Regions from separate parts of the Acetomicrobium sp. S15 genome, predicted to be linked through region 1. Evidence: predicted binding sites of a transcription regulator. Region 1 holds the regulator's gene; the other holds the start of a gene.

What was found. The regulator HrcA, encoded in region 1, represses chaperone genes, less so after heat shock. The targets are predictions, from matches to a motif close to TTAGCACTCNNTNNNANNGAGTGCTAA.
Region 2: a site for HrcA is predicted at 5,168-5,194, ahead of groES (co-chaperone GroES). Genes of this name have one in related genera too.

What each region holds. Positions count from the first base shown of each region.
Region 1 covers NZ_JADEVE010000191.1:1,798-9,529, forward strand. Annotated here, with positions in the region: gene folK (2-amino-4-hydroxy-6-hydroxymethyldihydropteridine diphosphokinase) at 1-177, opposite strand, end outside; gene folP (dihydropteroate synthase) at 174-1,385, opposite strand; gene EZM41_RS05530 (histidine phosphatase family protein) at 1,402-2,043, opposite strand; gene hrcA (heat-inducible transcriptional repressor HrcA) at 2,284-3,297, shown strand; gene EZM41_RS05540 (nucleotide exchange factor GrpE) at 3,315-3,932, shown strand; gene dnaK (molecular chaperone DnaK) at 3,946-5,784, shown strand; gene dnaJ (molecular chaperone DnaJ) at 5,803-6,948, shown strand; gene EZM41_RS05555 (50S ribosomal protein L11 methyltransferase) at 6,989-7,732, shown strand, end outside.
Region 2 covers NZ_JADEVE010000076.1:25,107-32,838, forward strand. Annotated here, with positions in the region: gene EZM41_RS01810 (LptA/OstA family protein) at 1-533, shown strand, start outside; gene lptB (LPS export ABC transporter ATP-binding protein) at 535-1,260, shown strand; gene EZM41_RS01820 (hydrogenase maturation protease) at 1,233-1,724, opposite strand; gene murJ (murein biosynthesis integral membrane protein MurJ) at 1,703-3,307, shown strand; gene EZM41_RS01830 (hypothetical protein) at 3,300-3,824, shown strand; gene EZM41_RS01835 (hypothetical protein) at 3,831-4,001, shown strand; gene tsaD (tRNA (adenosine(37)-N6)-threonylcarbamoyltransferase complex transferase subunit TsaD) at 3,998-5,017, shown strand; gene groES (co-chaperone GroES) at 5,224-5,514, shown strand; gene groL (chaperonin GroEL) at 5,546-7,162, shown strand; gene EZM41_RS01855 (Glu/Leu/Phe/Val family dehydrogenase) at 7,344-7,732, shown strand, end outside.

The DNA of each region.
Region 1 (7,732 bases):
CAATACGCAGGCGTTTAGAAATCTCGGTTGTTCGGTCAGGCCGACAGGGGGGGTCTCGAAGACGTCGCTTTTTCTGAGGATCTCCACGCCCTTTCTCTTCAGGAGGGACAAGGCGCGTCTGAGCGCGCCGAGCCTGTCTCCCACGTTGCTTCCGAGTCCTATGGCTGCAACCCTCATAACGGCGCCCCCTTTATCGCTTCTATTACTTTTAGGATTTCCGCGTTTGCTTTCACGTCGTGGACCCTCAAGATATCTACGCCCTTCCAGGCGCACAAGCTGCTTACAGCGATCGTGCCAAATAAGCGTTCCTCGGGGTCCGGCCGGTTCAGGATTTGGCCTATGAAGCTCTTCCTCGAATGTCCAATAAGTATGGGCAATCCGAAGGTGCGGAAGGCCTCTATATGCTTCAGTATAACTTCGTTGTCGACGAGGCGCTTGCCGAAACCTATCCCTGGGTCCAAGATGATTTGTGACCTCTTTATCCCACAACGCTCGGCCAGTGCGAGTCGCTCTTCGAAGTAGGCGGCGACTTCGGTCGTTACGTTTTCATAATAGGGATCTCGCTGCATGTCCTGTGGCGTTCCCTTTATGTGCATGAGTATGAGTGGAACGCCCAGTTTCGCTATAGTCGATGGCATATCGGGATCGAAACCCAGCCCCGATATGTCGTTTATCATATCTGCGCCGGCTTCTACGGCGGCTTCGGCCACTTGCGCTTTGTACGTGTCTGCAGATATCACCACGTCGGGCAGGGCATCCCTGATTGCCCTTATGGCTGGGATGAGCCGCCCCATTTCTTCGTCTAAAGACAGAAAGGAAGAGCCTGGGCGCGTCGATTCTGCCCCCACGTCTACGATCGCCGCTCCTTCTTCTACCATGGCGACGGCTCTATTCGCGCACTTGCTTAAATCGATGCGGCTTGCGGCGTAGAAGGAGTCGCTGGTGACATTTATGATGCCCATTATGAGCGTCCTGTTTCCGAGCTCGAGTCTTCTGCCCCTCGGAAGCTCGAGCTCCCATCTTTTGCGTGAAAGCCCCTCTATAGCTGCGGATAGCCCTTTGCGCACCTCTTCGAGCCCCCAATACGGCATGGCGGAAAGCTTCTGCACGAGGCCTTTTAGCTGTTTGGGCGTGCCGAGGAGGATCACGTCCGAAGCCTCCACCTTGCATTCGATGCAGCGCTTATGCACCGCGGCGTCTCCTCCCAGCGACAGCATTTCCTGCTTCAAGGCGTTCGCGGCTCTGGACTCGACAGCCGGCAAAAATAGCGCCAACGTCTTTCCCTTATTCGCGAAAAAAGGGAAAGACCGTGGGTCTGCACCGAGCTTTTCGACGGCCCTGGCCAGTTCTTCGGAGTCTGTAAAGTCGAAATAGCAGATGGCCATAGTTTCGGCGCCCCCGTTAAACCCACTCCTGGATGAAGCTTTCCAGGTGATTGGTCTCGTTGAGCTGAGTGAGGCAGTAGCCGCGCGCTTCTTCGTATACGAGCGTACTGTAGGAGGCCGTATCCACGTGGACTCTCCAGAAATAGGGCGGCGATATCTTCAGGCATGCCGCGATCATCGGCTTTATGACCGCTCTATGGCTCACGACGACGAAGGACTCTCCCCTATGTCTTCGGATCAGCGCCTCGAGCCCTTCGAAAGCCCTCCTTTGCACGTCGCCGAGGCTCTCGGCCCCGGGGAGGCGGAGGTCTTCGGGGCTCAAGAGCCACGTCTGCCACTCCTTTGGAAATTCCTTTTCCACCTCGACTTTCGGGCGCCCCTCCCAGGGGCCCAGGTTTATGTTGTTGAAGCTTTCGTCGGGATAAAAAGGGGCGTTGCAGCGTTCGGCGACGATGCGGGCCGTCTCCGTGGCTCTGCTCAAGGGGCCGGAGTATACGGTGGAGATGCCCCAGCGCTTCGATATCGCCGTAGCGAGCGCCTGTGCCTGCTTTACGCCGTTTTCGTTCAGCGGAAAATCCTTTCTGCCGCGAAAGAGCCCCTCCCTATTGCCCGGACACTCGCCGTGCCGCACGATTATGGCCGTAGTCATAGCCTCCATTTGCTCCGTTTCTCCTTTCGAGGATGTGTCTGTGGTGTCTTTTCTTATACCATTCCTTTATATCATTTTACCGCGGAAGGGATAAACGGGAAGCCGTGCCGCACTTTTCGGGCCCGAGAGTGCCAGAGAAATTTGACCAGTCTTGACAATCGGCATCTATATTGGTAACCTATTTTTGGCTTAAGGGTGTCTTAGCACTTCTCTTATGAGAGTGCTAATAGAGCCTTTGGAGGTGCGGATATGGTCACCGAGAGGCAACTTGAGATCATCCTTGCGGTTGTTTACGAATACATAACGACGGGCGAACCGGTCGGCTCGAGGGCGATTTCTAAGCGTTACCTTACGGGCGAGAGCCCGGCCACCATACGCAACGAGATGGCCGACTTGGAGGAGATGGGGTATTTATGGCAGCCTCATACCTCTGCCGGTCGCGTTCCGACATCCAAGGCCTATCGGCTTTACGTGGATGCCATACTGCAGAGAAAACCTGCGCCGCCGCAGGGTTTGGAACGATGGCTAAGAGAGATCAAGAAGCGCCGCAGGAATACGGAGGAGCTCCTCTCTTATGTCTCGACGCTGATGAGCAGGACAACGCGGTGCTTCTCGGTAGCGGCCATCGGCGCCTCGGGGAACATGCAGCCGAGGCGGGTGGATTTCGTCCGACTCGACAGCGGACACGTGATGGTTTTGGTCGTCCTCGAGGGCGGCTTGGTGCACCATCGCGTCATTGCCGTGCCTGGCGATATTTCGCAGGATAAGCTCGACGCCGCCGCGAGGAAGGTCAACGAGTTGATAGCAACTCGGCCGTGGAGCGAGGTGCGCGCCGCTTTGTATCGACAGATCAGGGGAGAATTAGAGGACTATCTCAACGCCTGCCTCGCCGCCATCGACGAGCTGGACGCCATGGCTCTGCGCCAAAACTATCACTTCTTTGCGCGCGGGGCGAGCGAGATACTGAAACTCCCCGATTTCCAGGATGTGAGCCGCATCAGCGCCATCCTCGCCCTTTTAGAGGAGGAGGAGTCATTGCTGCGCCTTTTGGAGAGCTACTCCTTGAAGGAAGGGCTCCACGTCATCATAGGAGAGGAAAATGCCATCGAGGAAATGCGCGATTACTCTTTACTCTTCAATGTGGTGGACGCTGCGGGATGCAGGATGATTTTGGGCCTCATAGGGCCGCTGAGGATGGACTATGAAGGCTCCATCGCTACGTTGGAGGCGATATCCAAGGATCTCAGGGAGGATCACATGTAAATGCGGAGGGGATAGACGTGTTGGAGGATAGAGTCGATAAACCCTTGGAAGAGCAGACTCAGCCTTCTTCGGCACCGGAAGGGTCATCCAGGCCGAAGAAGGGCAGGGCGCCTACCAAGGAGGAGTTAAAGAAAGAACTCGAAGAGACTATGCAGGAGCGAGACAAGTTGAAAGAAGAAGTTGAAGAGGCGCGTTCATCTTATGCGGCTTTGCTCGACGAAGCGAGTCGCATAAAGGCGGATTTCTACAACTACCGCCAGCGAGCCGAAAGGGAGATCAAGAGGGAGCGCCAGCGAGGCGCTGAGGATATACTGATACAATTGTTGCCGGTTCTCGATAACCTGGAGCGCGCCCTGATGCACCTGGGCGAATTGGATGACTCGCCCATGGCAAAGGGTATCTCCATGATCTATAAACAACTCCTCCAGAGCTTAAACGAAGCGGGCCTGCAGCCGATACCGACGGTCGGGCAGCGTTTTGATCCAGCCCTCCATGAAGCTGTAGGCGTCGTCGTGACCGATGATGCAGAGCGCGACGGCGAGATCCTGGAGGAGATAGAAAGAGGTTTTACCTTTGGCGGCAAAGTCTTGAGGACCGCTAAGGTCAAGGTAGCGAGATATTTCGCCAAACCGTAGGAGGGTGATCTATATGAGCAAGATAATAGGCATAGACTTGGGAACTACAAACAGCGTCGTAGCTGTTAAAGAAGGAGACAACATCACTGTCATACCGAACGCCGAGGGCAGCCGTCTCACCCCTTCTGTCGTGGCCTTTACGAAGGAGGGGGAAAGGCTGGTCGGACAGCTCGCCAAGCGCCAGGCCATCATCAACCCTGAGCGAACGATTATGTCCATCAAGCGCAAGATGGGCAGCGACTATAAAGTGGTGATAGATGGCAAGGCTTATACTCCTCAGGAGATCTCGGCTATGATACTCCAGAAATTGAAGCACGATGCCGAGGAATACCTGGGCGAACCCGTGACGAAGGCGGTAATCACCACGCCTGCCTATTTCACCGACGCTCAGCGCCAGGCCACGAAGGACGCGGGTGAGATAGCTGGGTTAGAGGTGGTGCGCATCATCAACGAGCCGACGGCGGCGTGTTTGGCCTATGGCGTCAACAAGGAAGGAGAGCACAAGATCCTCGTCTTCGACCTCGGCGGAGGCACCTTCGACGTTTCTATCCTGGACGTGGGCGAAGGGGTCTTCGAGGTCCTGGCGACCTCCGGAGATAACCATTTAGGAGGCGACGACTGGGATCAGCGCATTGTAGATTGGATGATAGCCGAGTTCAAAAAGCGCGAGGGCGTGGACCTGAGCCAGGACAGAATGGCACTCCAGCGCCTGCGCGAGGCTGCAGAGAAGGCTAAGATTGAACTTTCGTCCATGCCTGAGACCACGATATCGCTGCCCTTCATCACGGCTACCAACACAGGGCCTAAGCACCTCGAATTGACCTTGACACGGGCGAAGTTCGAGGAAATGACGGCCGATTTGCTCGAGCGAGTAGTGGGGCCGGTGCAGAGGGCTTTATCCGACGCAGGCCTTACGCCTAACGAGGTAGATAAAATCCTCTTGGTTGGCGGAGCTACGCGCATGCCGATGGTCCAGCGCAAGATCAGAGAGCTCTTAGGCAAAGAGCCGACGAAGGGCGTCAACCCGGATGAGTGCGTAGCCGTCGGCGCAGCCATACAGGCGGCCATCCTGGCCGGCGAACATAAGGACATCGTGCTCGTCGACGTGACACCGCTTTCACTCGGCGTCGAAACCTTGGGCGGCGTGTTCACCAAGATCATAGAGCGTAACACGGCTATCCCTGTCTCTAAGTCGCAAGTATTTACCACTGCAGCCGACAACCAGACGCAGGTCGAAATTCACGTCCTTCAGGGAGAGCGTCCTATGGCCGCAGATAACGTTACGCTCGGGCGCTTTGTTTTAGACGGCATACCGCCCGCACCGAGGGGAGTGCCTCAGATCGAAGTCACCTTCAATATCGACGTGAACGGCATATTGAACGTGACGGCCAAGGACAAGGCCACGGGCAGGAGCCAGCACGTGACGATTCATTCGTCCCGCCTATCCGAGGCCGAAATAGAGCGGATGCGGAAAGAGGCAGAAGCTAACGAAGAGGCCGACAGGCGCAGGAAGGAGCTGGCCGATGCGCGCAACGAGGCCGACTCGTTGATATATAATACCGAAAAGCTCCTTAAAGATCTCGGCGACAAAGTCACGGCGAGCGAAAAGGTTCAGGTGGAGCAAGAGATCGAATCGCTTCGCAATGTCGCCAAGGGAGAGGATGTCCAGGCTATAAAGTCCTCCTGCGAGAAGCTCACGTCCAGATTGCATGAGCTCTCGTCAAGGCTGTACGCGCAGGCTCAGGCGCAGCAGGCAGGAGGTGGCGCTGCCGACTCGGCCCAGGCGCCGGGAGGCGCTCCTAACGAGGGCCCGACGGTGGACGCCGAGTTCAGGGATCAAGGCAAAGTTTAGAAGTTGAGGTGATCTTCCGTGCCCGGACCTGGAGCGAAGGATTATTACGAAATATTGGGCGTGCCTAAGAATGCCTCTCAGGACGAGATAAAGAGGGCTTACAGGAAGCTGGTGCGCAAATATCATCCCGACGCCAACCCAGGGAACCGGGAGGCGGAGGAACGTTTCAAGCTCATAAACGAAGCCTATGAAGTCTTGAGCGACCCGCAGAAGCGTGCCCAGTATGACCAGTTCGGCACGGTGGGCGAGACGCCTCCTCAGTGGGGCGGCGGGCCTTACGCCGACTTCGGCGGTTTCGACTTCGGTGACATCTTCGGGGATTTCTTCGATAGTTTTTTTGGCGATTCCCGGAGGTCGACGAGGAGGGGGCGTCCGGTCCCGCAGCGCGGAGACGACATCGAGATGCCGATGTCCGTTACGCTTGAGGAGGCGGCCCGCGGAGCGGTAAAAGAGGTTTATATACCGAGGTGGGAGACGTGCAAGCGCTGCGGCGGCACCGGCGCGGAACCTGGTTCGGAGCCCAGGGTTTGCCCCACGTGCAAGGGTCATGGCCAGGTGGAAAGCCACAGGCGAACCGCCTTCGGCGATTTCGTCTCCGTCACGACCTGTCCCACGTGCAGGGGGCGCGGCCAGGCTATATCTCATCCGTGCAAGTCCTGCGGGGGGCAGGGGCGCTCTCGAGCACGTCATCGCGTGGAGGTGAAAATCCCGCCAGGCGTTAACACGGGCACGAGGTTGCGCATCCAGGGCGAGGGCGAAGCCGGAACGAACGGCGGGCCGCCCGGTGACCTTTACCTCGTCATCCACGTCTTGGAGCACCCTCGCCTGGTGAGGAAAGGAGACGACCTCTATACGGACATCTACGTCCCGTTTCCCATAGCAGCCCTGGGCGGCAGCGTCGAGGTCTCGACCCTCGACGGCGAGGAGACGCTCGAGATAGCGCCTGGGACCCAATCGGGCACTTCAATACGCCTAAAGGGCAAGGGAATGCCTCGCCTTGGTAGCCTCGGGCGTGGAGACCTTATAGTCCGCGTCATGGTCGATGTCCCACGGGATCTCTCCGAGCGGCAGAGGGCGCTTATAGAGGCCCTAGCCCAAGAGATGCACGTTCCGGTCAAGGCGACGGGCCTTTTGGATAAATTGAAAGGTTGGTTCGCTTCGTGAGGGGGCTTTGCCCCCTTTCCTTTTATGGAGGGGTGGAAGCATGGACAGCGGAGAGGCTTTTTGGTGGTACATCACAATAAAGGCCCCCGAATCGCAGGAAGATCTCTTATACTCGATAGCCGACGCCACCGGGAGCATAGGCGCCGAACTCCGCGAACTGCCCGAAGGCCTGATCTTGAAGGCCTATTACAGGGCGAGCAAAGATTTGGAAAGCTGGGTTTCCCGCGTCAATGAAGCCATATCGAAAGAGCCGAGTATGGCCATAGTCGATATGGGAAAGGTGGAAAACCGCCAGTGGCATGTGGCGTGGCGCGATGCCTTTCCTCCCCTTCTCGTGGGAGAGCGCTTTGTGGTTATGGCTCCATGGCATAAGGGAAACGAGCCGGCGGGCCACATTCCTATATATATCTACCCTGGCAGCGCCTTCGGCACTGGTTATCACGAGAGCACCCAGATAGCCCTCTCCCTGTTGAGTCGCCATTGCCGCCCCGGTATGACAGCGATAGATGTGGGCAGCGGCTCCGGGATACTCTCTATAGCGTGCTGGCGCTTGGGAGCGCGCAAGGTCTATGCGAGGGACGTAGATCCTGCCACGCTGGAGGAAGCGCGAAGGAATTTTGAACTGAACGGCGTGGAGGAAGGGGCAATCGAGTTATCCTCAGGCGACGGATTGATAGGCTTGCCTGTTGCCGCGGATTTGATAGTCGCTAATATATTGTTGGAAGAGCTTTTAAGGCTCATCCCCGATATCAGAGCGCACCTTAAAGATGGAGGGGTGGCCATA
Region 2 (7,732 bases), on a different contig from region 1:
AAGAGGGAAGAATAGCCACAGCTAAGGGAAACGCTAAACTGCTGCGCGGGGAAGAGCGCATAGTTGCCGATGAACTCGAGTGGCCCTGGGGTTCTCCGGATAACTATGTCGCCCGGTCGAATGTGGACGCAGTTACGAGCGCTTACGCAGTTCAGGCTCAAGAGGTCGGCCGTCGGGGGGGTCGTTTTTGGGCTAAGGATGCGAAGCACTTTGAAGATAAGGCCAAAGGGATCACGCTTTCCGCCAGAGAAATCGAGGGTAACATTGAGGGCGAAGAGATAAAGGATTTAGTGGCCGTGGGTAACGTGATTGCCAAACAGCGCACCTCCCAAGAGGAGACGACACTCTCTGGAAACAGGGCTGTCTACTCCAAGGATCGCGGCACTATCACCGTGACTGGCAAAAAGGCGGTGGTATTTCAGAAGGACCGCACGATACGGGCGGACACACTCATCCTGTTTTTGGAGAGCAGGAGAGTTGAAGCTCACGGATCTCCTCAGATCGAGTTCTTGAGAGAGCAGGAGAAAAAGTAGAATGGCCCAAACCCTGCGAGCAGAGGGGCTTGAAAAGAGCTTTCGAGAGCGCACCGTCGTGTCGTCGGTAAGCCTCAAGGTGAAGCGAGGGGAGATAGTCGGCCTGCTGGGCCCGAATGGCGCAGGTAAGACCACCACCTTTTATATGATCGTCGGGCTGATCTTTCCCGATAAAGGCAGAATTTACCTCGACGGCTTGGATGTGACGCCTATGCCTGTGTATAGGCGAGCGCGCTTGGGGATAGGATATCTTCCTCAAGAGCCCTCCGTGTTTAGAAATCTCACCGTTAGAGAGAACCTGGAGCTCGTCCTCGAAGAACGGGGTTTGGATCAAAAAGGGCGGAAGGAGATAGTCGATCATCTCATCGAAGAGTTCGGCATCGCCGAGATAGCTCACGTGCACGGCAACTCTCTGAGTGGCGGGGAAAGACGGCGTGTGGAAATAGCCCGCAGTTTGGCTACGATGCCTGACTTCATCTTGTTGGACGAGCCGTTCAGCGGGATAGATCCTATTGCAGTTTACGACATCCAACAACTCATCATTAATCTAAAGTCAAAAGGATACGGCATATTGCTCACCGACCATAACGTCAGAGAGACATTGGCCATAACGGACAGGGCTTGCTTGATCCACAACGGTAGTATAGTAATTGAGGGCTCTCCCAGAGATGTCGCCGCGAGCGACATGGCGCGCAGATTTTACTTGGGCGAGCGCTTTCGCTGGTGAAGGCGCGGTATTTTTTGCCAAGTGCCGTTGAGGATTATGTTTATGACGGCAGAAGCTGCACGGCGCACGGCTGGAGATAGGTCGAGAGACGGTGAGAGTTGTTCGGGTTGTATGCCTATCGCCGTCACCGTTAACCACTCCAAGTGAGGCCCCAATATGAGAGGCAGGGTTATTCCGTGAGTTTCAAAAACGGCTTCTGCGAGGTCGTCGAGCGTAAGGCGTCTTACGCTGCCGGCTTTGAGGCCCATGTTCGCCGCATCTACTACGACGAGCTCTTTGGGACGGTCGCGCAAAAGCCACGGTGTGAAGTTTTCGGGCACCGTTTCGCAAACCACTACACGCATCCACGGTGGTGCTATAGGTATGAGCGATTCTGCTATGCAGACGCCGACGCCATCGTCTCCCCTCAGTCTGTTGCCCAACCCCCAGAGGTGTACTTCAAATGACGAAAACCCATTCTCCATCTTCGCATTCCTCTCCTGACCTTTTTGTCTCCAAAATGGTGCGTCATTCGCTGCGAATGACGGCTGGAACACTTGCGAGCCGTATCCTCGGCATGTTAAGGGAGATCCTCACGGCAGCGTTTTTTGGCGCCACACGGGAGCTCGATGCCTTCTATGTGGCCTATACGTTGGCAAACCTTTCCCGACAGCTCTTGGCGGAGGGGGCGCTCTCTGCCACCTTCGTCCCCGTCTTCTCTCAAGCCTTGGCGAGAGACGGCCTCGATCGCGCCGAGAGGCTTGCGAAAGAAGCCGTAACGCTCCTTCTGGCGATGGGAGCGCTCTTCGTCACAGCGGGCATAATCTTCGCGCCTTACCTGGTCTTTCTTATAGCCCCCGGCTTTAAGGGGCAGGATGCCGTCTTGGCGACGAACTTGACTCGCCTTCTCATGCCCTATTTAATATTGGTTTCCCTCGCTGCCTTGGCCATGGGAGCGCTCAACAGCATGGAGAGCTTCTTGGTGCCCGCTATAGCCCCTGCAGTGGCCAACTTGGTTTATATAGTGGCCATATCGTTATTATATTGGAAAATGGGAATATGGGCCCCTGCCGTTGCGGTTTTGTTGGGCGGATGTTTTCAGATGGGCCTGCAGTGGGCGTGGTGCGCGGGCAAAGGTTTGATGCTCATTCCAGCCATGCCCGGAAGGGATCCGGAGCTCTGGCGTATGGTTCGCCTGTTTTTCCCTTATGCCGCTGGGCTTTCCTTGAACCAGTTTCACCCCATCATAAACCGCATCCTCGGATCCTTTTTGGAGGATGGGGCCATTTCCGTGCTCAACTATGCGGATCGCCTTATTCAGCTTCCCCTCGGCCTTTTCGTTATAGCCGTCTCTCAGGCTGTGCTTCCCCTCTTTTCCAGGGCTGCCCTCGAGGACGAAGTTGCCTTTGCCGACATAGGGCGAGATGCCCTGCGCTTCACGCTCTTCATTGTTTCACCTATAACCTTATGCACTCTCTTGTATGCGAGCGAGGCAGTTCATCTGTTGTTCTACCGTGGCGCCTTCGGCGACTGGGCCTGGCGCGCTACGAGCGGTGCCCTCTTCTTTTATGCCCTTGGACTTCCTGGCATGGCCTGCAACAACGTTACATTGAGGGCGCTTTACGCTCGTCGCTTCCCCAAGGCTGCGTTTTTCGTAGTAGTTACGAGCGTTTTGGCCAACCTCGCCTGTAGCGTGGTCCTCATGCGATTCCTCTCATACAGGGGGCTTGCGCTATCCAGTGCTATCGCCTTCACGTCTGCGTCTCTCGTCGGTGGGCAGTTCTTGCGCACCTCACTCGGCAGGCCGATCGGGCTTTTCGATATACCGTGGGTGTCGAGGCTCGCTTTGAGTTTGGCGGCTACGGGTGGAGCTTCGATGTTCTATAAGTTTTTCATACCCTATCCCTTGGGTGCTGGATTGCCCTTGCGGGCCCTTTGGATGTGCGGCGCCTTCGCCGTCGGTGCTGCAAGTTATATAATAACTGTGCGGCGCCTCAAGTGTGCGGAGTGGGGATGGGTGGCAGAAGCGATAAGGCGGGATAAAGCGAGGGTGAAAAGGGATGAATAAAATAGGGGTTATCATCGCGATTTTGCTGTGTTCGTTCGCTTCGGCGGCAATAGCGGATGAAGAGGCATTGATCCAGGAAAGGATGGTCTCCATACGAGCAGAAGGGAAGCAGTTGGACGGCCTCGTCATAGGCGCTCAGGCGAGGCTCGATTTCATATACGTGGACGCTGCCCTTGTTGAAGCGCTGAGGACCCCGAGCGAGTTTCCCGACTGGCTGCGTTGGCATGCCAAGGATTTCGCGAGCGAAGAGCTAAAAAGGGGTGTCCTCTTTGTGCTGCGCATCGAGACATATAATCCGTGGACGTTCGACCCGATGAAGATTTCTGTCGCCGATTACGCGCTAAAGGAGGAGGACATCCTCACAAAGCCGGCGTATGTCCCGAAGGGAGATCTGCCGAGCCGCTTTGAGGGTAGCCTTTCCTTTCGTGTCCCAGGTCTAAAGCTGAAACCCGGCCAGGAGATAATCATCTCGTATGGAGAAGACAAGGCTACCTTTCGCGTCCCGAAGGGGAGGTGAAGCGTGATGCATAAATATCGCTGCGTTGCTTGCAGTAGGGAATTCGAGGTGGAAGATCCCGTAAACCGCTGTCCCTTCTGCCGCGGCAAGGTGCTCTTTCACCTCGAGGGAAGACCCATTAGAAAGAAGGCGAACTGCGGCGGGAATTGCTCCGGTTGCAGTGGGTGTGCAGCGTGAGTGATGCCTCCTTTTTGACTTTAGGCATCGAGACATCGTGCGATGACACCTCCCTGGCCGTACTTTCAGGGCCGAGGGAGGTGCTCTCTTCTGTGGTGTCCAGCCAAGTGGATTTACACGCTCCTTATGGCGGGGTATTGCCTGAACTGGCCTCTCGCAAGCATCAGGAGGTGATAATTTCTCTCCTTCGCAAAGTTTTATCGGACGGCGGAGTCTCAAACCCTCATCGCGACATTGACCTCGTCGCCGTGACGAGAGGTCCTGGTCTCATGGGGTCGCTACTGGTGGGCGCGATGACGGCTAAGGCCCTCGCTCAGACCTGGGAAGCTCCGTTGATCGCCGTAAACCACCTGGAGGGGCATATATTCGCCAATGTATTGTCTCATCCCTCTTTAGAGCCTCCGTTTTTGTGCCTGATCGTTTCGGGTGGCCATACCGAGGTCATCCTGGTGCGGTCTTTCGGCGACTATTTGCTCTTGGGGAAGACGCGCGATGATGCTGCTGGCGAGGCCTACGACAAGGTAGCTAAGCTCTTGGGTTTGGGGTATCCAGGAGGGCCGGCGATAGATCGCCTGGCCAAGGAGGGTGACCCGAAGGCATTTACATTCCCGGTACCGCTCGGGCACACCAGAAATGTGGAGTTCAGCTTCAGCGGCCTGAAGACGGCGGTCCTTTGGGCTGTGCGCCGCTTGGAGCAGGAGGGTGCTCCCATCCCAGTAGCTGATATATGCGCCTCATTTCAGCGCGCTGCCGTGGAGGCGCTGATGTCCAAAATGCGCCTGTCTGTGGAGATGACGGGCGTCGAGAGGGTAGCTATATCGGGAGGGGTGGCGGCGAACAGCGCCCTCAGAGAAGCTGTGGCGTCTCAAGATGCATGGGAGGTGTATATTCCCCCTCGAGAACTCTGCACGGATAATGCTGCAATGATCGCTGCGGCCGGTTACGATGCCTACGCGCGCGGCTTGCGGTCTGACATCTCCTTTTCTCCCGATCCTTCCTTGGTGCTCGCCGAGTAATTCAAAGAAAACGAGAGAAAAACGGCGAAAAACAGCGCTTTCATAAGAATGAATACCATTATGGCCATTATCCTTGAATAAACGCCATTAACCACGATTATTGGATGTTGAATATATTGGCGCTTATCGCTATCCTTATTCATGGCTTGATTAGCACTCCTTCATATTGAGTGCTAACACAATTTTCGATTAGGAGGGATTCGAACATGAAGGTGAAACCGCTCGGCGATCGAGTAGTGGTCAAAGTTCTCACGCAGGAGGAGAAGACGAAGGGAGGTATCGTGCTTCCCGATACGGCCAAAGAGAAGCCGCAAGAGGGAGAGGTCATAAGCGTAGGAAGCGGTCGTGTCCTCGATAACGGCCAAAAGCTTCCACTTGAAGTTAAGGTCGGAGACCGCGTAATCTTCAGCAAGTACGCCGGTACGGAGATCAAGATCGACGGAGAAGAATATCTTATTCTCAGCGAGCGCGACGTGCTCGCTGTAGTTGAGCGATAGCGCAAGATTACAAAAAGGAGGGTGTACGAGAATGGCTAAAATTCTCATGTTCGATGAAGATGCACGCCGAGCTTTAGAGCGAGGAATGGATAAGGTGGCCAGCACTGTGGGTGTGACGCTCGGCCCGAAGGGTCGGAACGTGGTATTGGAGAAGAAGTTTGGCTCGCCTACCATCACGAACGATGGCGTCACCATCGCCAAGGAGATAGAGCTCGAAGATCCCTTTGAGAATATGGGCGCCCAGCTCCTGAAAGAAGTCGCCTCCAAGACCAACGATGTTGCTGGTGACGGCACTACTACCGCTACAGTGCTCGCTCGCATAATGGTTCGCGAGGGCATGAAAAACGTTGCAGCCGGCGCCAACGGCATGGTGATGCGCCGGGGGATCGAGAAGGCCATTGACGTGGTCGTGGACGAGCTCAAGAAGATGTCGATCCCGGTCAAGGACAGAAACAAGATCGCTCAGGTAGCCGCTATCTCCGCCAACGACAAGGCCATAGGCGAACTCATAGCCGAAGCCATGGAGAAGGTAGGAGAGGAGGGCGTCATCACTGTCGAGGACAGCCAAAGCGTAGGCACCACGTTGGAGATGGTGGAGGGGTTGCAGTTCGATAAGGGTTACATCAGCCCTTACATGATAACCGACCCAGAGCGCATGGAGGCCGTCCTCGAAGATGCATACATCCTCATCAATGACGGCAAGATCAGCAATGTAAAGGATCTCCTTCCCATCTTGGAGAAAGCTGTGCAGACGGGCAAGCCCTTGCTCATCATAGCGGAAGACGTTGAGGGCGAAGCCCTCGCCACGCTGGTGGTGAACAAACTGCGCGGCATACTCCAGTGCGTCGCGGTGAAAGCTCCCGGCTTCGGCGAGCGCAGAAAGGCCATGTTACAAGACATCGCCATTGTGACGGGTGGCCAGGTTATAAGCGAGGAGCTCGGCATAAAGCTCGAGAACGCTGACCTCTCGATGCTTGGCCGCGCCAAAAAGGTGCGCGTGACCAAGGAGGAGACCACCATAGTAGAGGGCGCTGGCGATCCCGAGGCCATCCGCAAGCGTGCCGCTCAGATTCGCGCCGAGCTCGAGGAATCCACGTCTGAGTACGACAAGGAAAAGCTCCAGGAGCGGTTGGCCAAGTTGGTCGGCGGGGTGGCGGTCATTCAGGTGGGTGCCGCTACCGAGACGGAGCAGAAAGAGCTCAAGCACCGTATAGAAGACGCGCTCTCTGCCACAAGGGCGGCCGTGGAAGAGGGGATCGTAGCTGGTGGCGGTGTGGCCCTGCTCAATGCCCTACCTGCGCTGGATAAGTTCATCGAGACCCTCGAGAGCGACGAGAAGATCGGGGCTCAAATCGTGCAGAGGGCCATGTCTGAACCTCTCCACCTCATAGCCGAGAACGCCGGCTTCCAGGGAGATGTGGTCGTGGAGAAGGTCAAAAGCCTTCCCAAAGGCCATGGCCTCAATGCCGCTACGGGCGAATACGTAGACATGGTGCAGGCGGGGATCATCGACCCATTGAAGGTTACGAGGAGCGCACTCCAGAACGCCGGCTCCATCGCTGCCATGGTCTTGACGACCGAGGCACTCGTGGCGGATAAGCCCGAGAAGAAAGAGCGCACTCCCGTCCCTGAGATGCCGGAGTATTAAACTCAAAGAGTCAAACAAAAGGGCCTCGCATGAGGCCCTTTTTTAGTGCCTCGACTCTTGTCTTTTATAACCCGCGTCTTTGTGAGGTTTATTTTGCTAAATATCTTTTAGTATGGTAAAATACTTGGTAAAGATGGGTGCCAGGCTCTGGGTTTAGATCACCTAAGGAGGAGGATGCGAAATGCCAAAGAGCCCTTACGAGGCGTTCCTGGAGCAGGTGGATGAGGCGGTTCCGTATCTCAAGGTCGAGCCCGAGTATGTGGATATGATCAAGGAACCTAAGGAAGTCCTTGAACTTACGATACCCCTGCGCATGGATGACGGCTCCGTCCAGATGATCAAGGCGTGGAGGAGCCATCATAACAACGCCCTCGGCCCATACAAAGGCGGAGTTCGCTATCATCCGGACGTAACGAGGGACGAGGTAGTAGCGTTGTCGGCGTGGATGACCATTAAGTGCGCCGTAATCGGTCTACCTTACGGTGGCGCCAAGGGCGGCGTACGCTGCACGCCTTCGGCCCTATCGCGTGGGGAGCTTGAGAGGCTCTCTCGGGCTTATGCCTTAGGGAT